DNA from 4 places in the Anoxybacillus sp. genome. Region 3 is predicted to be linked to each of the others. Evidence: predicted binding sites of a transcription regulator. Region 3 holds the regulator's gene; each other region holds the start of a gene.
The links. The regulator Rex, encoded in region 3, represses fermentation and respiration genes when NADH is low (regulators of the CRP and FNR family bind a similar motif). The targets are predictions, from matches to a motif close to TTGTGAAATATTTCACAA.
Positions count from the first base shown of each region.

Region 1: qoxA (cytochrome aa3 quinol oxidase subunit II) is a predicted target of Rex. The motif match lies at 2,325-2,342, and genes of this name have one in related genera.
Region 2: V7Z64_RS01450 (formate/nitrite transporter family protein) is a predicted target of Rex. The motif match lies at 2,307-2,324, and genes of this name have one in related genera.
Region 4: V7Z64_RS09720 (nitrate reductase subunit alpha) is a predicted target of Rex. The motif match lies at 1,215-1,232, and genes of this name have one in related genera.

Region 1 is NZ_DAITON010000036.1:557-9,087, forward strand. Features, by position in the region: gene V7Z64_RS05560 (DUF6005 family protein) at 1-892, shown strand, start outside; gene V7Z64_RS05565 (sugar phosphate isomerase/epimerase family protein) at 889-1,749, shown strand; gene qoxA (cytochrome aa3 quinol oxidase subunit II) at 2,363-3,337, shown strand; gene qoxB (cytochrome aa3 quinol oxidase subunit I) at 3,327-5,303, shown strand; gene qoxC (cytochrome aa3 quinol oxidase subunit III) at 5,293-5,898, shown strand; gene qoxD (cytochrome aa3 quinol oxidase subunit IV) at 5,899-6,198, shown strand; gene pstA (phosphate ABC transporter permease PstA) at 6,214-7,125, opposite strand; gene pstC (phosphate ABC transporter permease subunit PstC) at 7,129-8,049, opposite strand; gene V7Z64_RS05600 (phosphate ABC transporter substrate-binding protein) at 8,110-8,531, opposite strand, start outside.
Region 2 is NZ_DAITON010000006.1:12,303-20,833, reverse strand. Features, by position in the region: gene treC (alpha,alpha-phosphotrehalase) at 1-226, shown strand, start outside; gene treR (trehalose operon repressor) at 254-976, shown strand; gene rpmG (50S ribosomal protein L33) at 1,004-1,153, opposite strand; gene speE (polyamine aminopropyltransferase) at 1,257-2,105, opposite strand; gene V7Z64_RS01450 (formate/nitrite transporter family protein) at 2,349-3,170, shown strand; gene purU (formyltetrahydrofolate deformylase) at 3,253-4,155, shown strand; gene V7Z64_RS01440 (helix-turn-helix transcriptional regulator) at 4,317-4,691, shown strand; gene V7Z64_RS01435 (metal-sensitive transcriptional regulator) at 4,755-5,018, shown strand; gene V7Z64_RS01430 (AAA family ATPase) at 5,063-6,034, shown strand; gene V7Z64_RS01425 (vWA domain-containing protein) at 6,045-7,949, shown strand; gene V7Z64_RS01420 (alanine/glycine:cation symporter family protein) at 8,260-8,531, shown strand, end outside.
Region 3 is NZ_DAITON010000119.1:483-6,559, reverse strand. Features, by position in the region: gene V7Z64_RS10700 (ABC-F family ATP-binding cassette domain-containing protein) at 1-1,714, opposite strand, end outside; gene V7Z64_RS10695 (redox-sensing transcriptional repressor Rex) at 1,942-2,577, shown strand; gene V7Z64_RS10690 (YdiK family protein) at 2,587-2,760, opposite strand; gene V7Z64_RS10685 (CPBP family intramembrane glutamic endopeptidase) at 2,757-3,494, opposite strand; gene groES (co-chaperone GroES) at 3,798-4,082, shown strand; gene groL (chaperonin GroEL) at 4,153-5,769, shown strand; partial or broken gene V7Z64_RS10670 (IS66 family transposase zinc-finger binding domain-containing protein) at 6,067-6,077, shown strand, end outside.
Region 4 is NZ_DAITON010000096.1:908-8,717, reverse strand. Features, by position in the region: gene V7Z64_RS09730 (Crp/Fnr family transcriptional regulator) at 1-473, shown strand, start outside; gene V7Z64_RS09725 (hemerythrin domain-containing protein) at 589-1,116, shown strand; gene V7Z64_RS09720 (nitrate reductase subunit alpha) at 1,297-4,980, shown strand; gene narH (nitrate reductase subunit beta) at 4,970-6,445, shown strand; gene narJ (nitrate reductase molybdenum cofactor assembly chaperone) at 6,461-7,012, shown strand; gene narI (respiratory nitrate reductase subunit gamma) at 7,013-7,696, shown strand.

The sequences.
Region 1 (8,531 bases), on a different contig from region 3:
GGATGCCGATTTTGACATACTGGAAAGCTATGTATTAACTTATCATTCTAATAATATTGATCATGCTTTTTTTACGCAATGGTACGAAATGTTATACGGAATTAAAATTCACAAATGGTACGATGAGAGTAGTTCGAAAGAGAAGAATGTGGAAACATTGTTGCGGCTTCTCGAACATAAGCCACCGCACCGCTATGTTATGGTGATGCTAGATTTATCGTTACTGCCAGAAAGGGAAAATAAGTTTCATCAGCGTCCGTTTCCGCATTATGTCATGATAGAAACGACCGATGATGAAAAGGAATGGTGGATGTATGACCCAGATTTTCGTTGGGAAGGAATATTGCCTAAAGAACGTATTTTGGCTGCTGTGAGAGAGCTGTCTGTCGGAGGGGGATATTATTTTGATGCAAAAGGCATTATTCCCCCGTCAAACGAAACGATTCAAGCATATTTCAATACATGCTTGAAACTTCATGAAAATCCGATGACAGCTGCGGTCAGAAAAATTGTCGAAGCTTATGCGATAGGGAATGAAAAAGAGCGTCTATCTGAATTGACAGTTGGCTTAAAACAGTTACCGGTATTAGCAATAAGAAAATATGCCTATGAACACGCTTTTGCGTACTTTTCCGAGCAACTTGCCAGAAGCACAGAAGAATTTGAAGCGTGGTGCGATGAAATCGAGTTGCTTGTAAAAGGATACACAACGATTCAATATAGGGCGATGAAACTGGCTATGACGAAAGACTTAAGTTTATTGAGTTTTATTTTCCGAAAGTTGGACGAACAAGACGAGAGAGAGTTCAAAATTAAGCGAGGCCTTTTTGAATATTTTCAAGCATGGCGCGATCGAGTTTCGTGCTTCGCTGAAGGGGGATTCGGTTCATGAATGTATCGTTTTGCACAATATCTTTTCGTCACCATTTATGTTCGATTTTCGATTTAGCAAAGTGGGGAAAAGAGAACCGCTTTAAAGGGATAGAACTTTGGGGGATTCATGCAGAATACTTAGCGGCCGATCCTTCTTTTGATTTTGATTTTTTTCAATCTTTTGGGCTAAGGATCAGCATGATTAGTAGCTATATTCCGTTACAAGCGGCTCGTTGCGAACTTGAAGAAACGATTCAGGTCTTAACGAAGCTTTGCCAACGATTTAACACAAAAAAGCTTCGCATTTTCGCAGGACAAAAAGGAAGCATGCATACGGACGAACAGGAGCGCCGAGAAATCGCAGCGAGCATCCGCATGCTTGCTCAATATGTTCACGAGCGCGGGATCGAGTTGCTCGTTGAAACACATCCGCACACATTAGCAGACAACGTTCCGTCAACGATTCGACTAATCGAGGAAGTAAACCATCCCGCACTCAAAATTAACTTCGACGTTCTACATGTATGGGAATCGGGGGCTGATCCGATCGAAGCCATTTGGAAGCTTCGCCCAGTTATCGCTCATTTTCATCTGAAAAATGTGGCGTCAAAAGACCGATTGCCCGTTTTTGAACCAGCTAACGTATATGCGCCAACAGGTACAAGAAAAGGAATGGTTCCTCTTTTTGAAGGAGTCATTAACTATGGGCGCATCTTGTCTGAGTTGATCACGTTTCCGAAAGATATCGACGCATCGCTTGAATGGTTTGGTTCCAACGTTAAAGAGGTGCTCGAATCGGACAGTCAGCAAATAAGTCAAGAACTCGAAAGATTAAGGATGTGGGATGTAGCGACGTGTGAAGGAGTTCTGTTCTAGCCCTTCTTTTGATCTTTGATGTGATTATAAAAACGTAGCATATTATTGGTATTAAGTATTGTAATTTTATGTACTTTATTACTACTACATGGTACTTAACTTATCATCGGATTTGCTTCTAAGTATTGTGATTGATCTTGTAAGAAGAAAATAAGTTTTGAAGGAATAACGCATTGTAGGAGAAAATGTATGTATTCTTAGAAGGGAAATGTTATCCCGACTTAAACACTTTGGTTTGAAAGGTATGAGGAATGGGTAGTTCACGGAGTTGAAAGATCATTTTTGAACAAATTTCGAAAAAAATTTAACGAAAATGTGACAAAGTATTAAACGAACAACCTATTTTTCTTTCCGTTTCCATGTATTATATAAAAAATAATGCTTTTCTCGCTCGTTTTTTCGGGTTGAGAAAAGTTTTTTTATTTTTGTCAATACATTTGCTTTTTGTTTTCCCTTTGATGCAGTTTCTTCCTTACTTTTTTCGTCACAATTATTTTGACAATACATGTTAAAATCATTTCAACAGTGTTAATACGACAAAGTTAATAAATGTCGCTCGTTTTGTATTGACTTCCTTGTTCAATGAATCACAATTTTGTTGAGGTGAAGAAAGGTGAAGCGTTTATTTGTCTTCTTAATTGCGGGACTGCTTCCGCTTCTTGGGGGCTGTGAGATGGTTGTTTTTCAGCCACAAGGGCCAGCTGCCCGCAGCATTATGGAGCTCATTCATTGGTCGATTTGGTGGATGCTTCTCGTTGTTGTCGTTGTATTTGCCTTGTTTGCTTATATCGTGTGGAAATATCGAGATCGACCTGAGCGTCAAGGGGAGGAGCCTCCTGAGGAGCATGGGAATGTGGTGCTTGAAATTGTATGGACAGTTATTCCGATTCTTATCGTTATTGCGTTGACGATTCCGACTGTGAGAACGTTATATGATTTAGAAAAGCCACCGAAAGGGTATGAAGATCAAGAGCCGCTCGTTATTCACGTAACATCAGCGGATTGGAAATGGATTTTTAGCTACCCTGAGCAAAATATCGAAACAGTAAACTACGTCAATATTCCAGCAGGTCGCCTTGTGCTATTTAAAATGACTTCCGCATCGACTATGCAGTCATTTTGGGTGCCTGCGTTAGCGGGACAAAAATATACGATGAACAAAATGGAGACGGAATTGTACGTTGTTGCGGAACGTCCTGGTTCGTACGAAGGAAGAAATACAAACTTTAACGGACGAGGGTATGCGCATATGCAATTTGAAGTGTTAGCACAAACGCCAAAAGAGTTTGAGAAATGGGTGCAAGAAGTGAAACAAACGGCACCGACATTAACAAAAGAAAAATATGAAGAGTTGTTACGGCCGACACATTTAGGACGATTAACGTTTGTTGATACACACTTACAATGGGTCGATCATGCCGATCCACACTCCAAGACATACACACACCCAGAGTTGTATCGTGGGCATGGATATCAAGGGAAAATTTTTTATGAAGATGATCAACATAGAAGTTCATCGACTATTTGTAACGAAGATGAACAACAAGCTTTAGAGCGTAATAGCGGAGGTGAACATCGTGGGCATTAAGTGGAATGAAATATTCGTTGGGGGAGACCCGCTTCTTGTCGGTTCACAAATTGCAATTGTATTGACAGTTGTGGCGATTGTTGTTGGCTTGACGTACTTTAAAAAATGGGGTTGGCTATGGCGTGAATGGCTAACGACAGTAGATCATAAAAAAATTGGGATTATGTACATTGTATCAGGTGTACTCATGTTTTTCCGCGGTGGTATAGATGGATTGTTAATGAAGGCGCAAACGGCGCGCCCAGAAATGGGCTTTTTGGATGCCCAACATTACAATGAAATTTTTACAACCCATGGCGTCATTATGATTTTATTTATGGCGATGCCGTTTTTGATCGGTTTAATGAACGTTGTCATCCCGCTGCAAATTGGGGCGCGCGATGTTGCCTTTCCGCAGTTAAACGCGCTTAGCTTTTGGTTGTTTTTCAGCGGCGCGATGCTGTTCAACATTTCGTTCGTTGTCGGCGGTTCGCCGGATGCAGGATGGACATCATATTTCCCGCTTGCAGGGAAGGAATTTAGTCCGGGAATCGGAAATAACTACTATGCTATCGCCTTACAAATTGCAGGTCTTGGTACGTTAATGACGGGGATTAACTTTATTGTTACAATTTTAAAAATGCGTGCGCCGGGCATGACATTAATGAAAATGCCGATGTTTACGTGGACGACATTGATTACGTCGATCATTATCGTAGCGGCTTTTCCAATTTTCACAGTCGCTTTAGCATTAATGACGTTTGACCGTTTATACGGCACGCATTTCTTTACACTTTCTTCCGGCGGTAGCGACATGCTTTGGGCAAACTTGTTCTGGCTTTGGGGACATCCTGAAGTGTATATCGTCATTTTGCCTGCGTTTGGAATTTTCTCAGAAGTCATTGCGACGTTTTCACGTAAAACGTTATATGGATATACGTCGATGGTTATTTCCATCGTTGGTATTGCGTTTTTAAGTATGATCGTATGGGTACACCATTTTTACACGATGGATGCTGGCCCTGCGGTAAACTCGTTTTTCTCTATTACAACGATGTTAATTGCAGTTCCAACGGGGGTGAAAATTTTCAACTGGTTGTTTACGATGCGAAAAGGCCGCATTCAATTTACAACGGCGATGTTATGGGCGCTTGCTTTCGTACCAAATTTCGTCATCGGTGGAGTGACAGGGGTCATGCTGGCGATGGCGGCGGCCGACTATCAATATCATAATACGTTATTTTTAGTGGCTCACTTCCATTACGTGTTAATTCCAGGCGTCGTGTTTGCTGTATTTGCAGGGTTGTATTATTGGTGGCCGAAAATGTTCGGTTTTATGTTAAATGAAAAGCTTGGAAAATATCATTTTTGGTTGTTCACGATCGGATTTAACGTAACGTTTATGCCAATGTTTTTCCTTGGTTTAAAAGGAGCCGTCCGTCGTGCTTATACGTACTCAGCCGAGTCAGGCTTTGCGCCGCTGTTCCTCGTTTCTGCGATCGGTTCAATCATTTTAGCGATCGGTTTTGCGGTATTTTGTTATAACATTTATTGGAGCTTCCGTTATGCGAAACGAAATGTTTCCCATGATCCGTGGGATGCGCGTACGCTCGAGTGGATGACAGCATCACCAGTGCAGTTTTATAACTTTGCGGTCGTCCCAGAGGTGAAACAGTTAGACGCGTTTTGGCATATGAAAAAGCGCGGTGAAACGCTCGCACTAAAAGAAAGCGACATAAAGAAAATTCATATGCCGAGCAACTCAGGACTCCCATTTTATATGGCCGTCGTATTCGGAGTGGTAGGTTTCTTCCTCGTTTTTGAGGCGCACATTGCCGCCGCTGTAGCAGCGATTGGCATTGTTGTTGGGCTTATTGTTCGTTCCTTTGACTATGACGACGGGTATTATGTAAGCGTCGATGAAATTAAACAAACAGAGCGCACGTGGAGAAATGTAGAAGGGGGGACGGAAAACCATGTCGGCTAACGTCAATCATTCGCTTCCGCTCGAATATCAGACGGAACAAAACCGTCTCAACATTTTAGGATTTTGGATTTTCCTTGGCGCAGAAATTGTATTATTTGCGACGTTGTTTGCTGTATATGGTGTGTTAGGTCACCGCTATGCCGGTGGCCCGACGCCGAGCGATATTTTTAAACTAAACGATGTGCTGATCGAAACGTTGTTGTTGTTGACAAGTAGTTTTACATGTGGCTTAGCTGTCTTTTTCATGCGCCAACGCGATATGAAAAAGATGCTTACTTGGTTTGTCATTACCCTTTTATTAGGGGCAGGATTTTTATTTATGGAAATTCGTGAGTTTATTCATTACGTGCATGAAGGAGCAACGATGCAAACGAGCGCGTTTTTATCAAGCTTCTTCGTTTTGCTTGGCACGCATGGGGCGCACGTTACATTCGGGATTATTTGGGCGATTATGCTTATCATTCAATTGCTCCAACGGGGGTTGACGCCAGTTACGGCGAGAAAAATGTTTATTATTAGCTTATATTGGCATTTCCTTGATGTCGTTTGGATCTTTATTTTTACGTTCGTCTATTTAAAAGGGATGGTGGCGTAAATGGAACATAAAAGTAAATATCCCGTTAGTCATGTTGTTGGATTTTTGTTTTCGCTAGTTTTAACGTTTGTCGCCGTATTTGTTGCGTTGAAAATGAACGTATCTTATACAATTGTGATGTGGATCATTGGCTCACTCGCGGTTATTCAGGCGGGACTTCAACTATTTATGTTTATGCACGTAACGGAAGGTGAAGACGGAAAAACGAACGTCATTAACATGGCATATGCAGCGTTTGTGGCGATCGTCATTGTCGCAGGCTCCATTTGGGTGTTAACATCTGGTCATGCGGCGCACTAAAATAAGACCCCTCGCTTAACTTTGGCGAGGGGTTGTTTTTAATTTTGTTACGAGCGTTTGTATCCATATTGGCAGACGAACTGTAAAGCTGATGATAAGAACGATAAGAACGAGAATGGCTGCTGATTTCTCCGCAATTTCTTTTGCGTCTGGGACGAGCGCTTCCGATTGTACATACCATAAATGAACAGGAAGCGTTCCACCTTGCGATAATAAGTTAAAATCCCACATAAATCCGGATGTTGATGTTCCGCCTGCTAAAATAATGATAGCAGATTCCCCAAACGCGCGACACGCGACGAGGCTAATGCCGGTCAAAATACCGTTTAATGCAGCGGGCAGTACAACTTTCAACACCGTCTGTGATTTCGTCGCTCCGAGGGCGAGCGATGCTTCGCGAATGTCTTTCGGTACCGCTTGAATAGCTTCTTCGGTAACGCGGGCGAGTACAGGTAAGTTTAATAACGCAAGTGTGATCGCAGCACCGATAATCGTTAAGCCGATCCCGACATATTCAACAAACAGGACGTATCCGAACAAACCGAAAACGATGGAAGGAACGGACGCTAACCCTTCAATACATGTGCGCACGAATTCCGTAAAACGATTGTTCGGTGCATATTCTGCTAGAAAAATACCAGCCCCGATGCCAATAGGTAAAGATAAGAGTAAAGATAAAATAAGGACGTAAAAAGAGTTGAATAAAAATGGACCGATTCCGCCGCCAGCTTCTAATTCATCAGGTAATTTAAACAAGAAGTCCATCGATAGTTTTGGTAAACCTTTTCCTAAAATTGCATATAGTAGTGCGATAATGAACAGAAACGTCGTTGCGGTAACGATGGTAACAAAAATATGAAACAAGCGATTCGTATACATAGCGCTTGTGATCGTTTTACGATGGTGATGAAACAGCGAATCTTTCATTTGTTACTCTCCTTTTGGACGAAGTTTGCGAATAATAACGATCAAAACGAGCGAAATAAACAATAACAAAAATGCCATCATGTAAAGGGCGTAGTTCCATGTAGAATGGAATTGTACGTTAATAATTTGCATGACGATATTACTTGTTAAAACAGATGTTGGAGTGATTAAGTCCCAACCGAATTGCGCCGTATTGCCAATGACCATAACGACAGCCATCGTTTCTCCGATTGCTCGCGTCATGCCTAAGATGATCGCTGTTAAAATGCCTGAGCGAGCGGCAGGAAGGACGATGCGAGAAATGACTTGTAACTTTGTGCTCCCGAGGGCATAACCAGCTTCACGTAAATAGTTCGGAACGGCACAAATGGCATCGTCAGAAATACGAGTAATCGTTGGCAAAATCATTAACGTTAACACAAGGGCAGCAGCTAAAAATCCGTCTCCTACGAGCGCCCCGGTTTTTTCGCGAATGAAAGGCAATAAAATAGTTAAACCTAAGTAACCGTACACGATAGATGGAATACCAACGAGCAAGTCGAGCATAGGACGCATCACATTTTTTAGCCAATTTGGTGCGATTTCCGCAATAAAAATAGCAACAGCTAACGCAATAGGAGTAGAAATGAGCAGTGTTAAAAAAGTTAAATATAGCGTGCCGGCAATAAATACGGCAGCCCCATATTTTTCTTCATACGGTTCCCATGTAGCAGAGAAAAAGAACTCTTTCCACGATACGTCTTTAAATACGAGAAACCCGGTTTGACTAATGAAAATGACGATTGAAAACAGAGCGATGCCGAGAAATAATGCGCTAAATAAACAAACGTAGCGAAAGAGCCTATTTTTCATATATTTCATCGACCAGTGTTTTTGCTTTTGTTGTTCGTGTTGCGCACGAACTTCTGATGCAGGCAGTGCCATGTCAGTTGCCTCCTTCGGATCTATATAAAAGAAGCCCCCTCATAAAAGGAGGCTAAATCATCATTTTTTCATCGCTGTAATTGGAATAAATTTTAATTTTTTTAACGAGCCTTGTTGGAACTTTTTACTTTGAATATATTGGATAAATGCTTTGTTCGCTCCGGTAGCTTCCCCTTTTGTTAATAAGTATCCGTATCCCCAAACAGGGTATTTTCCGCTCGTTACGTTTTGAACCGTTGGCTCGATACCGTTGTACGCTACCGCTTTAATATCTCCTTTAATGTAAGCAAGGTCTGTGTAACCGATCGCATTCGGAGTTGTAGCAACCGCTTGAATCATGTTACCGTTTGACTGAACTTCTTTGTAGTTTTCCCCTTTTGTCATAAATGCTGAACCTTTTAAAGCTTTCATTTGATAGTTAACGCGTGTTCCAGATCCGTGTACGCGGTTGATGACGATAATCGGCTCATCTTTTCCGCCAA
Region 2 (8,531 bases), on a different contig from region 3:
AGACCATCCTTCGATTTTTGCATATATTCGCAACGGAAAAAATGAAAAGCTTGTTGTGATTAATAATTTTTACGGACGAGAAACGCTATTTGAATGGCCAAAACATATCGATATAAACGAATATACAAGTCAAGTTTTATTGTCAAACTATGAAGACTCACCAAGCGACTTCAAAAAAATCACGTTACGTCCGTATGAATCCATTGTTTATTACTTGAAAAAATAATGGTAAAATATTTTTCGGTGATAAACAATGAGTGAAAATAAGTATTTATCTATTTACAATGACTTGTTATCAAAAATTGAAAAAGGAATATTTAAACCGGGGACGAAAATTCCTTCTGAAAATCAGCTCGTTGAACAATACGAAACGTCGCGGGAAACGATTCGAAAAGCGCTTAATTTACTGTCGGAACATGGGTATATTCAGAAAATTAAAGGAAAAGGTTCCATTGTGTTGGACGTCAGAAAATTTGATTTCCCGATTTCTGGACTTATTAGTTTCAAGGAGTTAGCACAAAAGCTTGGAAAGCCATCACGAACAATTGTCGAGCAGCTTGAGATCATTAAACCTGATGAAGCGTTAAAAAAACATCTTCACGTTACAGCAAGGGAAGACATTTGGAAAGTGGTGCGCGTGCGGGAGATTGAAGGTGAACGTATTATTTTAGATAAAGACTTTTTTAATAAAAAGGTTGTTCCGTTTTTATCTAAAGATATATGTGAGCGTTCCATTTATGAATATCTTGAAAAGGAGTTGCAATTAAAAATTAGTTTTGCAAAAAAAGAATTTTTCGTTGAAGAGTGTACGGAAGAGGATCGTATGTACTTACATTTAAAACAATATACGCACGTTGTTGTCGTGCGAAATTACGTTTATTTAGACGATGCGAGTTTGTTTCAATATACGGAATCGCGCCATCGTCTCGACAAATTTCGTTTTGTTGATTTTGCAAGACGCGTTCACTTGTATTAAAAATAATCCGTGGCATAATGCCACGGATTATTTCGTTTCACGATGTAACGTATGGCGTTTTAAACGTGGACAATATTTTTTTAGTTCAAGTCGTTCAGGATTGTTTCGTTTATTTTTTGTTGTTATGTAATTTCGATCCCCAGTCTCAGTACATTGTAACACAACTTTCACGCGCATAGTTTTTTTCCCTCCTCTACAACATAAAATAGTAATCATTACGATTTGTATCATAATATAAAACCAATATCTTTGTCAACAATCGTAGCCGGAATCCCTCCGACTACGATTGTAGATGTTCTTTCATAAATTGTGGGAGACGAAAACATTGATTTAATACATCACTATTTGCGTATTTCGTTTGTTTTTCAAAGGCGTTAAGTCGCCCAAATGAAATCGGTTGTTTTGCTCCGAGAGTGAAACTCCATAGCCCACCTGGATATGTTGGGACGGTAGCTGTGTATACGTGTGCGTGTGGGAATAGACGACGAATGTTTGTATATGTTTGTTTCAATACGTCCATATGAAAAATTGGGGACTGACTTTGACAAACCATTATTCCGTCTTGTTTTAACGCTTCGTATACACTTTTATAAAAATTGTATTCAAATAATACTTGGGCTGGACCGATCGGATCGGACGAATCAATAATAATGACATCATACGTATTTATGTGATCTTTAACAAACTGTACCCCATCTTTATATATATATTGCACGCGCGGATCCGAAAGGTTTCCAGATACTTCAGGTAAATGTTTTTTACATGCTTGAACGACTAATTCATCAATTTCAACAAGATGTATTTCTTCTACCTCTTCATATTTCGCCACTTCACGAGCTGCACCGCAATCGCCCCCACCAATAATTAACACTTTTTTTGGCGACGGATGAAGAGAAAGAGGAACATGTGAAATCATTTCATTATAAATGTGACCATCAATAGAAGTTGTTTGTACAACACCATCAAGCACGAGCATTCTTCCGAAGTCGTACGAGTCCAAAATCATCACATGTTGAAATGGCGACCGTTCGGAGTAAATGACTTCTTTAATGCGATAACTAATTTTTAAATTTTCACGTTCATCTTCTGTTAACCATAATTGACCGTTTTCTTCTTTGATGTAGTTCATAGCTTCCTCCTCTAACCATGTATTTTGCATCCTTCTTATATTAATATATTTCTGCATCTATTTGCAAAGGATGAGAACAACATATACAAAAATTGCAATAGTCATTTGAAAAACAAACGCTTTCAAAAAAGAAAGTGTTGACATTTATTTTAACATTTACACAAATACATTGAAAAACATGAGTGATCGGAGTAGGATAAAGTGTGAAAAACATCACAAAACAGAAAGAGAAGTGGAGAGACAATGGAAGCTTTACAAGTATGTAAGGAGCTAGCATTAAAGAAGAGAACGATTTTACAAAATTCACCCGTCCAATATATGATTCGTGCTGCTCTCGCAAGTGTGTACATTGGTTTTGCTCTTATTCTTTGTTTGCGTGTCGGTCAATATTTTTATGAGACACATTCGCCCGCAACGTATATAGTAAGCGGAATTTTTTTCGGCATAGCGCTTGTGCTCATTATGTACGGTGGAGCAGAGCTATTTACAGGAAATACGATGTATTTTACTATTAGTACGCTTCAAAGAGAAACAACCGTTGGAGATACGGTTCGTAACTGGGTGGCGTGTTATAGCGGTAATTTACTTGGAGCTATTTTCTTCGCTTTTTTAATCGCACAGTCAGGTATTTTTCATGATATCCCGATGGATCATTTGTTATTTGCCATGGCGTTGAAAAAGATGCATGCGACAACAATACAATTATTTGTAAAGGGAATTTTGTGTAACTGGCTCGTTTGTTTGGCCATCTTCATTCCGATGCAAATGAAAGAAGACGTAGCAAAAATGTTTGCTATGATTTTAATTGTTTTCGTCTTTTTTGCGTCAGGATATGAGCACTCTATTGCGAATTTTGTTATTTTTTCACTCGCCTTAGCTGTACCACATCCGTCCGCCATTGATGTGGCGGGTGTTGTTCATAACATTGTCCCTGTGACAATTGGGAATATTGTCGGCGGTTCTTTATTCATGGGAGCTTTATATACGTATCTTTCTTCGACAGTAAAGCTCCCTGCACCTAAATGGAAAGGATCATTTGGATTGCGGAGAATATTGAATAAGTAAGAAAATAGTCGAGACATGTTCTCGACTATTTGTTATAATGAATGCTATTATTTATCATTTCTTTCGTTCAAAGGGGAGATTTGTGATGTATTTTCAGCAGAAACATGTTCGTGATTTTGTAGATAAGTATAAGCATCGTGCCCGTTTACTTATATCATGTCCCGACCAACCAGGAATTGTTGCAGCAGTTACAACGTTTTTACATGAACAAGGGGCTAACATAGTGGAGTCGAACCAATATTCAACAGATCCTGAAGGCGGCACGTTTTTTTTACGAATTGAGTTTGATGCGCCAAACATACGTGAAAGAAAAGAAGAGATAGAGAAGAAATTCGCAACGATTGCACAACGTTTTGCAATGGACTGGAAATTCAGCTTACATACGCATATAAAAAAGGTAGCTATATTTGTTTCAAAAGAAGAACATTGTTTATTAGAATTGCTATGGGAGTGGCAAGCAGGTGAACTACTTGCGGATTTCGCCCTTGTCATTAGTAACCATGAACAAATGAGAGAGACGGTTGAATCATTTGGTATTCCATACTATTACGTTCCTGTGACAAAAGAAACAAAACAAGAGGCAGAAGCGAAACAAATTGAGTTGTTAAAACAATATGATGTTGATGTCATTGTGCTCGCTCGTTATATGCAAATTTTATCACCGCGTTTCGTTTCCATGTTCCCAGCACGAATTATTAATATTCACCATTCATTTTTACCGGCATTTATTGGGGCGCGCCCGTATGAACAAGCTTATCGCCGTGGAGTGAAACTCATTGGTGCGACTTCTCATTATGTAACAGATGATTTAGACGAAGGGCCTATTATTGAACAAGATGTTGAACGGGTCGATCATAAGCATCATATAGAAGATTTAAAACGGGTAGGGCGTATTATCGAGAAAACGGTACTAGTTCGTGCGTTAAAGTGGCACTTAGAAGATCGTGTTATCATTCACGAAAATAAGACGATTGTCTTTAAATAAAGAAGAGGGGAAGCCTTCTTCTTTTTTTATAAAAATATTTGACATAATAAACTATGTTCTAAATAAAAATTGAATAAAAATAAAAATGTTCAATTATAATAAAAATAGGGAAGGATTTTTTCTTTATGTAAAGAATGTGTCATATGAAAGGAGGAGAGAAAATGAGCGAAAAAAGAAAACCGAGTGGATTTTTGTTAAAACAACGGGCTTTTTTAAAACTATATTTGATTACTTTAACGGAACAAGAGCGGTTGTATGGGCTTAAATTATTGGATGTGCTTCGTGAGGAATTTCAACCGTTTGGATATCGTCCAAATCATTCTGAAGTGTATAAAGCACTACACGACTTAATAGAAGATGGAATTTTAGAGCAAGTGAAAAAGAAAAAGGAAGGAATGAAATATCAGGAAGTTGTTTACTATCGCTTTACTGAAGAAGGATATAAAAAGGCCCAGTTATATAAACGACAACTAAAAACAGAACTAGATCGTTGTGAAGCATTGATTCGGAAAGCCATTAAAGATAATTTTAGTTGACAAAGGAAGTATGTTTCATTTAATATACTTACAAGGGTATAGAAAAAAGGAGATGGAATAACCATGACTTACGATAACCAAGTGAAAAATCGTTTAAAACGAATTGAAGGACAAGTTCGTGGAGTCCTTAAAATGATGGATGAGCAAAAAGACTGCAAAGAAGTTGTCGCGCAGTTATCTGCGATCCGTAGTGCTGTAGACCGTGCAATTGCTGTCGTAGTAAGCGCAAATTTAGAACGTTGCATTCGCAAAGACATTGAAACCGGTTCGTTAGAAAGTGAAAAGCTTATTCAAGAAGCGGTCGAGCTACTCGTTAAAAGTCGATAATGCCGAGTGGCTCTTTTTTTAATACACGTTTACATAATATAATTATGATTAACAATCTCTTTATTTGTACAAATCCGTTTATTTTTTGTACAATACGTACGTATGACAACAAAGAAAGGATTGACAAGATGATTTGCACACAATTTCCTTCATTCCCAAAAGCAATTGAGACAATTGTAGAAGAGAGAAGAGAGATGTTCAAACATGAAGGAAGTGGACAGAGCGCAGATGTTGAGTATACGCCAGCTCATATGTCCATTTTATATGATGCGATTATTGCTTTAGCGCTAGGAAAAAACATATTGTTAAAAGGGCCAACTGGTTCTGGAAAAACGAAGCTAGCTGAAACGTTGTCAGCTTTTTTTGGTCAACCGATGCATAGTATTAACTGTTCGGTTGATTTAGACGCTGAGGCTATGCTCGGATTTAAAACGATTCAACAAGCAAATGGACAAGCGACGATTGAATTTATCCCGGGTCCTGTCATTCAAGCGATGACGAAAGGTCATTTATTGTACATTGACGAAATTAACATGGCTAAGCCGGAAACGTTACCGATTTTAAACGGGGTGCTTGATTATCGAAAAACGATTACAAACCCATTTACCGCTGAAGTTGTGAAAGCTAAACCGACATTTGGTGTCATTGCAGCTATCAACGAGGGATACGTCGGAACCGTCCCGCTTAACGAAGCGTTAAAAAATCGTTTTGTCGTTATTGATGTTCCATATGTTCAAGGAGAAACGTTGAAGCGTGTCTTACAGCAACAAACGAAGTTAACAGACGAAGACTTAATAGACCGGTTCGTTACATTGTCGGCTGATTTAATTGTCCAAGTAAAACAAGGGTATGTGTCCGAAGAAGCAGCATCTATTCGCGCATTAATTGATGCTTGTGATTTAGCTGTGTACATTCCGCCATTGCGGGCGATCGAACGAGCGATCGTCGAAAAATTAGAAGACGATCGTGAAAAAGCTGCAGTACGCAATGTAGCTGAAACGCTGTTTGACGAATGAGGGTGTCTAAATGAACCGTTTTATTATGTTTAACGATAAAAAAGTGGATTCTTCTTTATTTATGGAACTATCGGATTTAGCGAAAACTTTAGCAAACGATGAACAAATTGAACTAGAATTTGGTTATCAGTCGTATCTTGATCGACAGCATAAGAAGGTTATTGTAAGTCATTTTTGGGACAACCGGCCGAAAGAACAGCACGTGTATGGATTGAAAAGCGATGTTTTTTTACGAACAATCGGAAATTTTCATCATACAAATGACGATGATATTATTTTTTTTCTTAAAGAAATAAAGACGTACTCCATCCCTAATTTTGCCAAACAACTGTTTGTGCTTCTTGAAGATATTCGACTGGAAGATATATGTCGGCGTGTGCGTAGTGGAACAAAAAAGGCATTTATAGTTCGAAAGGACGTGTATCGCCACTATTTTCAAACGCAATGGAATGTCAATAGCGTGAAAAGCATCCATACAGATGCGTTGTTCAACTATTTATATTTATTATTAACGGCAGAACATCCAGGGCAAGACGCCGTGCTTCCCGAGCATTTGCGATTGACGCTTCCGTTTATTGATCGTGAAATACGTTATGTATATGATGCGAAATCGACTGCCGATATTGTTCGTATTGTGCTTACTATTGTTGATGTGTTGAATGAATTGTTAGATGCCGATATGTTAAACACATATTTTCATCTTCCAGAGTACATTTACGTTGATCGACGAGAGAATAGGGAAGACATTCGGCGAAAAGATCCGTTAAAAAATGATGACGTACTTGATGTAAAATCCGACGACGAAGAGATTTTTGAAGAGGTGATGCATACGTGGCATCGCGAAACAAGCGATATGACAAACAGTTTCTTGCAGTTTGACCTAGAACAAGGTTCGCAGACAGATTTGCTTGGAGAAGGAGTTCGTCAAGGGGAAGCGGGGGATCAAGCACTCGGCATTGTACAAGGCTCATCACAAAAGACGACGCATAGCGATTATACACATTTAGAACAACAAACGGATCGTCAGGAGCTCAGTGGGCGTTCAGAGTATGAGTATGGAAAAGAAAATCGCTATGCTAAACCGATATTTATTTATCCTTCTTCACCGACAGTTGAACAAATGAGACAGTACGAGCGCGATCGTGAAGCAATTGGACCATATCAAAAAAAATTGACACGGACGATTGAGAAAGTGCTCGAACATAAAAAAATTCATCCACGCACGGATTTGCACGCAGGACGTTTAAACAAAAAGCTATTACGTTTTTTTATGGATGAACATCCACGTTTATTTTACAAAAAACACGAGATTTCTCCAATACTAGATGCTGTTTTCGTACTACTTGTTGACTGTTCAGCGTCAATGTATGACAAAATGGAAGAGACAAAGAAAGGAATTGTTTTGTTCCATGAATCGCTTAAAACGCTCCGTGTTCCACACAAAATCGTTGGTTTCTGGGAAGATACGAATGAGGCCACACAGCTCTATCAGCCGAATTATTTTCAAACGGTTATTGATTTTAATGTTTCTTTAAAAAAGGGACGTGGGGCGGAAATTATGCAATTAGAGCCGAAGGAAGATAATCGTGACGGCTTGGCCATTCGCTTAATGACGCAAGAGTTGCAAAAAAGAGTTGAAAAACAAAAGTTTTTACTTGTTTTTTCTGATGGGGAACCAGCTGCTTTCGGATATGATCAAAATGGAATTGTTGATACACACGAAGCAGTTATGGAGGCAAAAAGATTAGGAATCGAAGTAGTAAATGTGTTTTTGGCGAATGGGATGATTACCGAAAGTCAACAAAAAACGATTGAAAATATATACGGACATTATAGTGTTCTTGTCCCAAACGTCGAATATTTGCCGACGTTCTTAGCTCCATTACTGAGAAAATTATTGTTATACAAATTATAAAGCACCCGTGAAGACCCGGGTGCTTTATAATTTATGTTAATCACAAAAAAAATTTTGTTAACAATGAAATTTTTTATGAAAAGATTTTATGGAGGAATAGTATATAAATAATAAGTAAAAACGTAATCCTATTTGTTTTAAAATAGTATATTAAGATAATTCATTTTCAATTTTGTTCCTTTAACGCTGTAAATTGTATACGTTTTTCTATTTTTTACTATTGACGCATAATTTTAATTTTCAGATAATACTATTGCAAGATTAATAATCTTACTAATTATCTTAATTATTTATTTTAAGGAGGAAGTGTATGGAGCTCATTAATCAAGTAGTTGGATTTTTAAACAACATTCTTTGGTCTTATGTTATTATTGGTTTGTTACTCGGTCTCGGTTTATATTTCACAATCGGGACGAAATTTGCACAAATTCGTTTGATCGGAGAAATGTTCCGAGTCTTAAAAGAAAAATCTCCAGAAGGAGCAGGGAAAAAAGAAATTTCCTCCCTCCAGGCATTTTTCATTGGAGCGGCTACTCGAATTGGAACAGGAAACGTTGCCGGTGTTGCAATGGCGTTAGCGAT
Region 3 (6,077 bases):
TTTTTCGTTTTCGTTGTCGTTCTAGCTTTTTACGTTCTTTTTCTTCTTCGTACGAACGTTTTGGTGACAAGGGCTCGTCTGTTGTAGCTTTTTGATTCATTTGTCCGAGCTCAATCAGCTCCGCTTTTTTTGCCACGTAATAATCATAGTCTCCTAAATATTCAACAAGACCATCTGTGGATAACTCATATATTTTTGTTGCTAGTCTGTTAATAAAATAGCGGTCGTGGGAAACGAATATAATGGTTCCAGGGTATTCAATAAGCGCTTGTTCGAGCACTTCTTTGCTATCTAAATCTAAATGGTTTGTCGGTTCGTCCAACACTAATACATTTGCTTTTTTCATCATCAGTTTGGCGAGAGCGAGCCGAGCTTTCTCTCCACCGCTCAACGTCTGAACAGGCTTCAATACATCATCGCCGGAAAATAAGAAATTTCCTAGAATAGTTCGAATTTCTTTTTCCGTTTTTAATGGATCTTCATCCCATAACTCATCAATGACACGTTTATTCGACGTTAATTGTGCTTGTTCTTGATCATAATAGCCAATTTGTACGTTTGTTCCGTAACGGAGCTCTCCTTGTTTTGCAGGGAGTTGTTTAATGATCGTTTTTAAAAGAGTCGATTTCCCGATGCCGTTCGGTCCAATTAATGCGATACTATCACCACGAGTGACGCGGAATGAAAGATTTTTTGCAATAATGCGATCGTAACCAATCGCTATATCGGTGGCTGCTAGTACGTCGTTTCCGCTTGGCCGTTCGATCTCGAAACGAAACGATGCTGATTTCTCATCACCGAGTGGTTTTTCAATTATATTTATTTTTTCTAATTGCTTTCTACGACTTTGTGCGCGCTTTGTTGTTGAAGCACGCGCGATATTTCGTTGAATAAAATCTTTTAGTTTTGCGATTTCTTCTTGTTGTTTTTCGTATCGTTTTACTTGTTGTTCAAACTGTTCTGCGCGTTGTTGTAAGTAGCTTGTATAGTTGCCGACATATTTTTTTATTTTTGTGCGCGCCAATTCGTACACTTGTGTTACGATTTGGTCAAGAAAGTAGCGGTCATGGGAGACGATAAGAATGGCACCGCTATAATTTTTTAAATATTGTTCAAGCCATTGCAACGTTTCCATATCTAAGTGGTTTGTCGGTTCGTCTAATATAAGTAAATCCGGTTTAGAAAGGAGTAATTTCCCAAGTGCTAGTCTCGTCCGTTGTCCACCACTTAATGTCGATACTTTTGTCGTATAATCATACTGGGAAAAGCGAAGGCCGTGGAGGACAGAGCGAATATCTGCCTCATATTGATATCCGCCTTTTTCTTTAAATTCCGTTTGTAACCGATCGTATTGTTCGAGTAGACGTCCATAGTCAGCGTCGTGTACGCTCATTTGTTGTTCTAGCTCGCGTAGTTGTTTTTCCATCTGTTGAAGCGGTGCAAAAACATCGAGCATCTCTTCCCAAATGGAACGATGTGCTTGCAAGCCTGTATATTGATCTAAGTAGCCGATTGTCACATGTTTCGGCTTTATGATTTCACCTGCGTCGTACGACAGCTGGCCAGCAATGATTTTTAATAGTGTAGATTTCCCCGCCCCATTTCTTCCAACTAACGCGATACGGTCTTTTTCTTGTATTTCAAGCTTAATGTCTGATAAAACTTGTTCCGCCCCATATGATTTGGATAGTTGATTTACTTGTAAAATGATCATCATTTTTCACCTCAATCTTCTTTTGATAGTGTAACGTACTTTCTTGATGTTCGGCAACACTAGTGTGCGAATAACAAATTTGACAAAAATAATAATAAAGGGTACAAAGGAAAGACAGAATGAAAAAAATAGTGTATAGTTTAAAAGTGGGGAGAACTTTTCAGACGTATAGGAGAGAAAAATGAAAGCGCTAACTATTTGTGAAAGGAAATGTGGGGGATTGACTCGTGAATAATGAACAACCAAAAATTCCGCAGGCGACCGCAAAGCGACTACCGTTGTATTATCGTTTTTTGAAAAACTTGCATGCATCAGGAAAGCAGCGTGTATCTTCAGCGGAGTTAAGTGAAGCCGTAAAAGTCGATTCAGCAACGATTCGCCGTGATTTTTCATACTTTGGTGCGCTTGGAAAAAAAGGATACGGTTATAATGTAAATTATTTGCTGTCGTTTTTCAGAAAAACGTTGGATCAAGATGAAACGACAGAAGTAGCGTTGTTCGGTGTTGGTAATTTAGGTACGGCATTTTTAAATTACAATTTTAGCAAAAACAATAATACGAAAATTGTGATGGCATTCGATGTAGATCCAGATAAAGTAGGAACGGAAGTAGGAGGAGTGCCTGTTTATCATTTAGATGAATTGGAAGAAAAACTAGGTGGGATTACGGTAGCCATTTTAACCGTTCCAGCCCAAGTTGCCCAACCGATTACCGATCGGCTTGTCCAAAAAGGCATTAAAGGGATTTTAAACTTCACGCCTGCTCGTCTGCATGTACCTGAACACATTCGTGTTCATCATATTGATTTAGCGGTCGAATTGCAGTCACTTGTTTACTTTTTAAAACATTACGGAAATGAGTAAACCTCCCATTTACGAGCGGGAGGTTTTTTTCAATAAAGAACGAATAGCGGTGCCAAAATCTAATGTAGCAATAAGAATAAATAGCATCGTTGTGACGTCCCAAATGCCATCGTCAGCACTATCAACAGCAAAATAAGTGAATAAAATGCCCATCAAAAAGTAAAACAACGGCTCAGACTTCATGAAAACAGCCTCCAAATCACGAATTGCATTTGTTCTGCTTCTTTCATTATCTTTTCAATTTCTTCAGCAAATAACGTTTGAATAGCAACGACAAATGTATTCATCAGTACATGTGCTGCAATAGGGACGAGAATACGCTTTGTTTTCACATATAAGAAAGCAAATACAAATCCCATCGTTGCATAAAGAAGCAAATGTTCAAACTCTAAATGAACGACAGCAAATAAAAGGGAACTGACAGTTGCTGATAAGAAAAAGTTATATTTTTGATACAGCGTTCCAAAAATAATTTTTCGAAAAATGATTTCTTCTAAAATCGGTCCGACGATCGAAGTGACGAGCATAAGCGCTGGTGTTAGCTTCACCATCTCAACAATGCGTCTCGTATTTTCGGACCCCATCTCGACGCCAAATACGTGCATCTCAATATTTGCTGCGATGCCTTGAGCAAAAAGAGCGAGCAAAAAGCCCCCAATTGACCAAAAGATTGACGTTCCCATTGACGCGCGGTGACGGTCATACGAGTACGCCATGTCTTCCCTCATAAAATAGAGAACGAAGAGAAGCGCGAGGGAAAAACTAATGACAGCCCAGTATCCCGAGGCGATCGATATAGCTATATCTTTATTTGATGCGTTGATAAATCCGCTATGCGCAAGTAAAGGAACGCCGACTAAACTCGATAGTTGCATAGCGACGTATGTAATGATGACATACCAATATTGCTTTTTCACATGTTCAACCCCTTCTCGTGCAAATTGTCTAGCTTTAGACGAGCATTTTCTAAGCGTCTGCTTTCTTAGCTGCGCGAATGATCGTCCTCCGCTTTCCAAATTGAATACTTTTTCATTTTATCATATTTTTTGTATGAATTTCGAAAGGAAAGACATAATGAAAGAGGGAATCATTTAATGAAAAATTTTTAACTTCCTACTTGCAAAATTGAAAAAAGTTCATTAATATAATAAGTGTGTTAGCACTCAATAAGAATGAGTGCTAATAACGGAACGAAAATCTAATTAAGGAGGTCGTTTGCCGTGTTGAAGCCACTAGGTGATCGTATTGTCATTGAATTAATTCAAACTGAAGAAAAAACAGCGAGCGGAATTGTTTTACCAGACACAGCGAAAGAAAAACCACAAGAAGGAAAAGTTGTTGCAGTTGGTTCAGGTCGCGTTCTTGACAATGGTGAGCGCGTAGCTCCAGAAGTAAGCGTTGGTGACCGCATCATCTTCTCAAAATATGCGGGTACAGAAGTGAAATATGATGGAAAAGAATACTTAATCTTACGTGAAAGCGACATTTTAGCTGTGATTGGTTAATCGTTCGCCTGATAACATATAAAGCATACAAAAATACTTAACAAAAATTATCATCAAGGGGGTAAGATGTATGGCAAAAGAAATTAAATTCAGCGAAGAAGCTCGTCGTGCGATGTTACGCGGTGTAGATAAATTGGCTGATGCAGTAAAAGTAACATTAGGTCCAAAAGGTCGTAACGTTGTATTAGAGAAAAAATTTGGTTCTCCATTAATTACAAATGACGGTGTAACAATCGCAAAAGAAATCGAATTAGAAGATCCGTTTGAAAATATGGGTGCGAAGCTTGTTGCGGAAGTAGCAAGCAAAACAAACGATGTTGCTGGTGACGGTACAACAACAGCGACTGTATTAGCGCAAGCGATGATTCGTGAAGGATTGAAAAACGTAACAGCTGGTGCGAACCCAATGGGTATTCGCAAAGGTATTGAAAAAGCTGTTGCTGTTGCAGTAGAAGAATTAAAAGCAATCTCTAAACCAATTGAAGGCAAAGACTCAATCGCTCAAGTTGCAGCGATTTCTGCGGCTGACGAAGAAGTTGGTCAACTTATCGCAGAAGCGATGGAGCGCGTTGGTAAAGACGGCGTCATTACATTAGAAGAGTCTAAAGGTTTCACAACAGAATTAGATGTTGTGGAAGGTATGCAATTTGACCGTGGTTATGTATCTCCATACATGATTACAGACTCTGATAAAATGGAAGCTGTATTGGAAAATCCATACATCTTAATTACAGATAAAAAAGTTTCAAGTATTCAAGAACTTCTTCCTGTATTAGAGCAAGTTGTTCAACAAGGTAAGCCATTGTTAATCATTGCTGAAGATGTAGAAGGCGAAGCGCTTGCAACATTAGTTGTAAACAAACTTCGTGGTACATTCACAGCTGTTGCAGTTAAAGCGCCTGGCTTCGGTGATCGTCGCAAAGCGATGCTTCAAGATATCGCGATCTTAACAGGTGGCGAAGTTATCACAGAAGAGTTAGGTCGCGAGTTAAAATCAACATCAATTGCTTCACTTGGTCGTGCAGCGAAAGTTGTTGTAACAAAAGAACATACAACAATCGTTGATGGCGCTGGTCGTGCCGAAGACATTCAAGCACGCATCAACCAAATTCGTGCACAATTAGAAGAAACAACTTCTGAATTTGACCGTGAAAAATTACAAGAGCGCTTAGCGAAATTAGCTGGTGGCGTTGCGGTAATCAAAGTTGGTGCTGCAACAGAAACTGAATTGAAAGAGCGCAAATTACGCATTGAAGACGCATTGAACGCAACACGTGCGGCAGTTGAAGAAGGTATCGTTGCCGGCGGTGGTACAGCGTTAATGAACGTATACAGCAAAGTTGCGGCTATTGAAGCGGAAGGCGACGAAGCAACTGGTGTGAAAATCGTTCTTCGTGCGATCGAAGAGCCAGTTCGTCAAATCGCACAAAACGCTGGTTTAGAAGGCTCTGTCATCGTAGAGCGCTTAAAAACAGAAAAACCTGGCGTTGGCTTCAACGCAGCAACTGGCGAGTGGGTTGACATGATCGAAGCGGGTATTGTTGACCCAACAAAAGTTACTCGTTCTGCGCTTCAAAACGCAGCATCTGTTGCGGCTATGTTCTTAACAACAGAAGCGGTTGTTGCTGATAAACCAGAAGAAAACAAAAACACACCTGGCATGCCTGACATGGGCGGCATGATGTAATATAAAAGAGAACTAGTCGCAGAAACAAATATATTCAATCGTAAGGGCTACTTCCTTAAAGGAGGTAGTTCTTTTTTGTTGCTCAAATTTGCATATCAAGATTTTTTGGAAGATCGGAAATTCAAAAACACAACAAAAACGAACATAAGGAATTATGAAATTATATTAGGTGAATTTATTGTTTATTGCATTTCTAATGAAATTCTGTAACTATTCAGCCACATCATAAAGTGAGCTGAATATTTTTTGCTTTTCCTGTCTATGATGTGAATATTGATAGACAAGGAGGTGAATCGCATGTTGACGGT
Region 4 (7,810 bases), on a different contig from region 3:
TCATGATTTTTTCAGACAACGGTAGATATTTATTTAACGGTCGTGCGCTAGAAGATAGTGAAGTGCTAGCGATAAAAAATGAGGATATTGAAAAAGAACTGCTCGCTAATCCAGAGTTTGCTGTCGAGTTTTTGAAAATGATGACCGATCACTTTCGTAAGCAACATACAAAATTCCGTGATCTTGTTTTATATGGAAAAAAAGGGGCATTATATTCGACGCTCATCCGTATGGCAAATAGTTACGGCATTCAGACAAAAGAAGGCATTTTATTAGACGTTCCAGTTACACACCAAGATTTAGCGAATTTTAGTTCGACATCGCGTGAGAGCGTCAATCGGGAATTAAATACGTTAAAAAGTAAAGGAATCATTTCCTTCAAAGGAAGAAAAATTATTATTCATAGCTTAGACTATTTAAAAAAGCAGATTAACTGTGAAGGATGTCCAGCTTCATATTGCAACATTGAATAGTCAATAAACATTCATTTTTTTCATTATACGTGTGACGTGCATCACACGAAAACATACATCTTTTTTATACAATGATTGTGTAACCATTAAGCATGCGAAGAAAAGAGGGATGACGATGGAGTTTTCACCTTGCAGTCTCATTGGAAGTGAGCCGATTTCATTATGTCCGCCATTGCAACGATTAAAAGAAGAGCACGTCCCATTAAACGAACAAAAGTATGCTCTTTTTGTTGAAGCAAAAAGCATTTACGATGGTAAAGAACAAGATGTTGTTCAAGCGCTTATTCGTTTGCGCGAACATGTACAGCAATTTTTACAACAACTTGATCCGCATTCACGTCGGGAAGAAGATATATTATTTCCGATGATGGAACGCTACATTGGAAAACAATTCGGTCCGATTGCAGTCATGGAGTACGAACATCAAGAAGCGAAAAGAAATATTGCGACATTTTTACAAAAAACTGAAACGATTTGCGAAAAAGAAGCAAAGCAACTAGCTTCTTACGTAATCAACGCCTATATGATTTTAACCGATCACTTTACGAAAGAAGAACAAGTGCTTTTTCCAATGGCTGAAAAGTTATTATCAGTCGAAGAAAAAGAACAATTAGCAAAAAGAATAAATGAGATCGAAGGCTAATCCATGACGGATTAGTCTTTTTCAGTTTTTCCCATCTTCACTTAATGGGATGGGGGCGCTTTTCTAATATTTCGACATATTTGTGACAATTAAAAAACATGTGAGGTACCTCACATTTATTTGTGATGTTCCCGTTTATAGTGGAGATAGAAGGATTTCATACGAAGAGGAGTGAGCGATGTGAAAAAGAAGTCACCGTTGTTCAAACGATTGAACTACGTGAAACCGATTGAACGTCATGCAGATGCGCATAGTGAAGTCACATATCAAGATCGCGATTGGGAGCAAATATATCGTAGAAGATGGCAACATGACAAGGTCGTACGCTCAACACATGGCGTAAACTGTACAGGTTCATGTAGTTGGCATATTTATGTGAAAGACGGTATCGTCACATGGGAAGGTCAAAAACTCGACTATCCAACAACAGGACCGGATATGCCCGATTTTGAACCGCGGGGCTGTCCGCGTGGGGCAAGTTTTTCTTGGTATATTTATAGCCCGCTTCGCGTGAAGTACCCGTACGTTCGTGGCGTGTTGTTAAATATGTGGCGTGAAGCATTGCAGCAACATAAAAATCCGATTGATGCTTGGAAAAGCATCGTTGAAAACCCGGAGAAAGCAAAGCGTTATAAGCAGGCGCGTGGAAAAGGTGGATTTGTTCGTGCGGAGTGGGATGAAGTATTAAAACTTGTTGCCACCTCTTTACTTTATACAGTCATGAAATATGGTCCAGATCGAAACGTTGGTTTTTCTCCAATTCCCGCAATGTCGATGGTTAGCCATGCAGCAGGTGCACGCTTTATGTCATTGATGGGTGGACCGATTTTAAGCTTTTATGATTGGTACGCTGACTTGCCACCAGCTTCACCACAAATTTGGGGAGATCAAACGGACGTTCCAGAAAGTAGCGACTGGTATAACGCTGGTTACATTATGACATGGGGATCAAACGTTCCAATGACGCGTACTCCAGACGCTCACTTTTTAGCAGAAGTTCGATACAAAGGAACAAAAGTCGTCTCGATTAGTCCAGACTTTGCTGAATCGACGAAGCTAGCGGATGAATGGTTGAGCGTTAAACAAGGGACAGACGGCGCTTTAGCGATGGCGATGGGGCATGTTATTTTAAAAGAGTTTTATGTAGATAGACAAGTACAATACTTTACAAACTATGCAAAAACATACACAGATTTTCCATTTTTAGTTACGTTGAAAAAGAAAGAAGATGGGCAATTTGTTGCTGATCGTTTCCTACACGCGTCTGATATTGGACGGAACACGACAAATGGGGAATGGAAACCAGCGCTTTGGAATGAACGAACAAATGATTTTGCGATTCCGAATGGAACAATTGGTTCACGCTGGGAAAACAAAGGAAAATGGAACTTAAACATGGTAGACGAAGAAACAGAGGAAGCGATCGAGCCGCGACTGACGATGTTAGGCATAGAAGACGAGGTTGTAACTATACAAATTCCGTATTTTTCTCATGATGGAAACAAAATTTTAAAACGTGCTGTGCCTGTAAAACGCGTACAAACGGAGCATGAAGAATTATACGTCACGACCGTATATGATTTAGTGCTTGCTAACTATGGGGTTGATCGTGGGATCGGTGGTGAAGTAGCGAAAACATACGATGACCTTATTCCGTTTACGCCAGCATGGCAAGAAAACATCACAGGTGTGAAGCGCGATCTCGTTATTCAAATTGCGCGCGAGTTCGCTCAAAATGCAATCGATACAAAAGGTCGCTCAATGATTATCGTTGGCGCAGGGATTAACCATTGGTTTAACTCAGATACGATTTATCGTGCCGTCTTAAACCTCGTTTTATTCGTTGGTGCACAAGGAGTAAACGGGGGTGGTTGGGCGCATTATGTTGGTCAAGAAAAATTGCGTCCGGTAGAAGGTTGGCAAACGATTGCGATGGCACGAGATTGGCAGGCTCCACCAAAACTGCAAAACGGCACATCATTTTATTATTTTGCAACGGATCAATGGCGGTATGAGGATACGCCGGTTGGGCAACTCGTCTCACCGCTTGTTAAAGAGGCGCGTTACCAACATTATGCCGATTATAACGTCCTTGCGGCGCGTTTAGGTTGGCTCCCTTCATATCCAACGTTTGAGCGAAACGGAATTGATTTGTATAACGAAGCTTTGGCATCAGGAGCGGAAACAATTGAAGACATTGGCACATACGTAGCAAACCAATTAAAAGAGAAGAAGTTGCGTTTTGCGATTGAAGACCCGGACAACGAGAAAAACTTCCCGCGTAACTTAATCGTTTGGCGTGCTAACTTAATTTCAAGTTCAGGAAAAGGACATGAATACTTTTTGAAACATTTGCTCGGAACATCGCACGGATTAATGAACGATGACAAAGATAGTCTTCGTCCGCAAGAAATAACGTGGCGTGAGGAAGCACCTGAAGGAAAATTAGATTTGCTTATTAACCTCGATTTCCGAATGGCTGGAACGGCGTTATATTCTGATGTTGTATTACCTGCAGCAACATGGTATGAGAAGCATGATTTAAGCAGTACAGATATGCATCCGTTTATTCATCCATTTAATCCTGCGATTGCCGTACCATGGGAAGCACGTTCAGATTGGGAAATTTTTAAATCGCTTGCAAAGGCCGTATCACAAGTAGCGGAAGAAGTAGGCATGATGCCAGTTAAAGAAGTTGTGGCGACACCGATCCTTCACGATACTCCACAAGAATTAGCACAACCGTTTGGAAAAATTAAAGATTGGAGTAAAGGTGAATGTGAGCCGATTCCAGGAAAAACGATGCCGCAAATTCACGTTGTTGAGCGGGACTACACAAAAATATTTGAAAAAATGACAGCGCTCGGTCCAAATGTTGTCAAAGCACCTTTTGGTGTAAAAGGTATGACATGGTCGGTAGAAGAAGAATATGAAAAATTAAAACAAGTGTTAGGAACAGTTCGAGGCGCCACTGTTGCGAACGGTTGCCCAGATATAAGCGATGCAAAAAAAGTAGCTGAAGCCATTTTAACTCTTTCATCAACGACAAATGGTCATGTGGCGGTAAAAGCATGGGAATCTCTTGAGAAAAAGACGAATTTACAATTAAAAGATTTAGCGGAAGAGCGAGAAGAAGAATGTTTTACATTTGAACAAATTACGGCGCAACCGAAAACAGTCATTACATCGCCTGCATTTAGCGGTTCGGAAAAAGGTGGACGTCGCTATTCGCCATTTACGACAAACGTGGAACGACTTATTCCTTGGCGGACGTTAACAGGACGTCAATCATTTTATATTGATCATGAGTTAATGCAAGAGTTTGGTGAAACGATGGCAACGTTTAAGCCTATTTTGCAACATAAACCGTTCCAAAAAAATCGTCCAGATGTCGAAGGAAAAGAGATTACGCTCAATTATTTAACGCCGCATAATAAATGGTCTGTTCATAGTATGTATTTTGATTCGCAACCGATGTTGACGCTATTCCGCGGCGGTCCAACTATTTGGTTAAGTAAAGAAGACGCGGAAGAAGCAGGCATTCAAGATAACGACTGGATTGAATGTTTCAACCGAAACGGTGTCGTTGTTGCGCGTGCAGTCGTTTCTCACCGCCTTCCGAGAGGAATTGCATTTATGCATCATGCTCAAGATCGGCATATTAACGTACCGGGATCAAAATTAACGAACAATCGCGGCGGTACGCATAATAGTCCGACACGCATTCATGTCAAACCGACGCATATGATCGGAGGATACGCGCAATTAAGCTATGGATTTAACTATTACGGTCCGACTGGAAACCAACGCGACTTGAACGTCATTATTCGCAAGTTGAAGGAGGTTGATTGGCTTGAAGATTAAAGCACAAATTGGCATGGTAATGAACTTAGATAAATGTATTGGCTGCCATACGTGCAGCGTCACATGCAAAAACACCTGGACGAATCGTCCAGGTGCCGAATATATGTATTTTAACAACGTAGAAACGAAACCTGGCATCGGTTATCCTAAAAAATGGGAAGATCAAGAGAAATATAAAGGCGGTTGGGAGTTGAAAAATGGGGAGCTACAGCTAAAGGCGAGCTCAAAAGCAAATCGATTACTCAATTTATTTTACAATCCGAACTTACCAACGATCGACGATTATTATGAACCGTGGAATTACGATTATGAAACGTTAACAAATAGCCCTGAGAAGAAACATCAGCCTGTCGCACGTCCAAAATCTTCATTGACTGGAGAGTTTATGGAGTTAAAATGGGGGCCGAACTGGGAAGATGACTTAGCTGGTGCGCATGTCACAGCATTAGAAGATCCAAACGTAGTGAAAATGGAGCAGTCGATTCAAGCGGAATTTGAACAAGTATTTATGATGTATTTACCGCGCATTTGCGAGCATTGTGTTAATCCTCCATGCGTATCAAGCTGTCCATCTGGAGCGATGTATAAACGAGAGGAGGACGGCATCGTACTCGTAGATCAAAATGCTTGCCGTGCTTGGCGATATTGCGTATCAAGCTGTCCATATAAAAAAGTGTATTTCAACTGGCAAACAAGCAAAGCGGAAAAATGTACATTATGTTTCCCACGATTAGAAGCTGGATTGCCAACAATTTGTTCTGAAACGTGCGTAGGACGTGTGCGTTATCTTGGCGTAATGTTGTATGACGCAGATCGCGTAAAAGAAGCAGCGAGCGTAACAGACGAAAAAGAATTGTATGAAGCGCAGCTATCTATTTTCTTAAATCCACATGATCCGGAAGTCATTGCGAAAGCGAAAGAAGAAGGAATTCCACAAGCGTGGATTGAGGCGGCACAAAAATCACCAATTTATAAAATGATCGTTGATTGGAAAATCGCATTACCGTTACATCCAGAATATCGGACATTGCCAATGGTATGGTATATTCCGCCATTAAGCCCAATTACAAATATGATTGAAGGAAAAGGAAGCAGGGCAAGTGAATACGACATTTTCCCAGCCATTGATGAGATGCGCATTCCAATTGAGTATTTAGCTCATTTATTAACGGCTGGTGATCAATCACATATTCGTACAGTGCTGAAAAAAATGGCAGCGATGCGTTTATATATGCGTGCGCTACAAACAAATAAACAACCGAATGAACAAATGATTCAGTCGTTAGGGCTAAACGGAGAAGATATTGAAGAAATGTACCGTCTATTAGCGATTGCTAAATACAACGACCGTTTCGTCATTCCAGCATCGCACCGCGAACAAGTTGCTGAGTTATACGCAGAACAAGGTACGTGCGGATTATCGTTTATGGGTGGACCGGGACCATGCGGCACCATTTCGTCATAAAGGGAGAGGATTCAAATGGATTATGTTCACGTACAAACGGTGTTTGAAATCGTTTCGTATTTGTTATCGTACCCAGATCGGCAATGGCGGAAACAACTAGATGATTGTGCAACGTTTAGTCAACATATTCCGCATCGTCCAATCGTTCAAAACATACAAAAATTTATTGACTATGTGAAACAAACGGATGAAATGACGTGGATTGAAACGTATGTGTATACGTTTGATTTTGGCAAAAAAACAAATTTATACGTCACATATATGAGCACGGGCGAACAAAGAGAACGTGGAATCGAACTGTTACAATTGAAGCAACTGTACAAATCAGCAGGTTTTGACATAACGGAGCGAGAATTGCCGGACTACTTACCGCTTATGCTTGAATTTGCATCACAAGCAGAGCGTGTGTATGTTCAACCGCTCATGCAAAAATATTTCAATCATATATCTCACATTCGTGAACAGCTCATTGCAGCTGAAAGTTATTACGCCATTTTATTCGATGTGTTGCTCATGGCACTTGAAGAGATAGGGGTGCGTAAACTTGCAGAAGGGAGCGTGTCGTAATTGCTCGAACAATTTCTTTGGGGATACTTCCCTTACATCGTTTTAACGATTTTTATTGGCGGACATATTTATCGCTATCAGCACGATCAGTTTGGATGGACGACAAAATCGAGCGAATTTCTTGAAAAACGATCGTTGCGGCTCGGAAGCATTTTGTTTCATTGGGGGATCATTTTCGTTTTCATCGGTCATGTGATGGGCATTCTTATTCCGAAAGCGTTTTATGATGCGATAGGCGTTTCCGAGTATATGTACCATACGATGGCGATCGCGTTCGGGCTTCCAGCAGGGATTGTTTCTATCGTTGGTTTAGCGATTCTTATTCAACGTCGTTTAACAGTGAAGCGCATTCGTTTGATAACTAGTAAAGCAGATTGGTTCGTTTTAATTTTATTAGCGATTGTCATGTTGACCGGTTTTGCTTCTACATCATTGAATGTGAATGCTGACGGATTTGACTATCGAACAACGATCAGCCCTTGGTTTCGCACCGTTTTAACGTTTCGTGCAGATCCAACATACATGGAAAGCGTACCGATTTGGTTTAAAATTCATATCATCTCAGCTTTATGTATTTTTATCGTTTGGCCGTTTACACGATTAGTTCACATATTTAGTATGCCGTTTCGTTATTTAGGGCGCAGTTACGTCGTTTATCGTCGTCGTGTTCCGAAGCAACAATGAAAGAGGTCTCTTTTTCGAGATCTCTTTTCTTGTTTCACTATATTGACTCACATTTCGCACCCTTCCGACGAAAATCGGGAGGATTTTTTTGCATCGATGTGGAATGAATCCTTG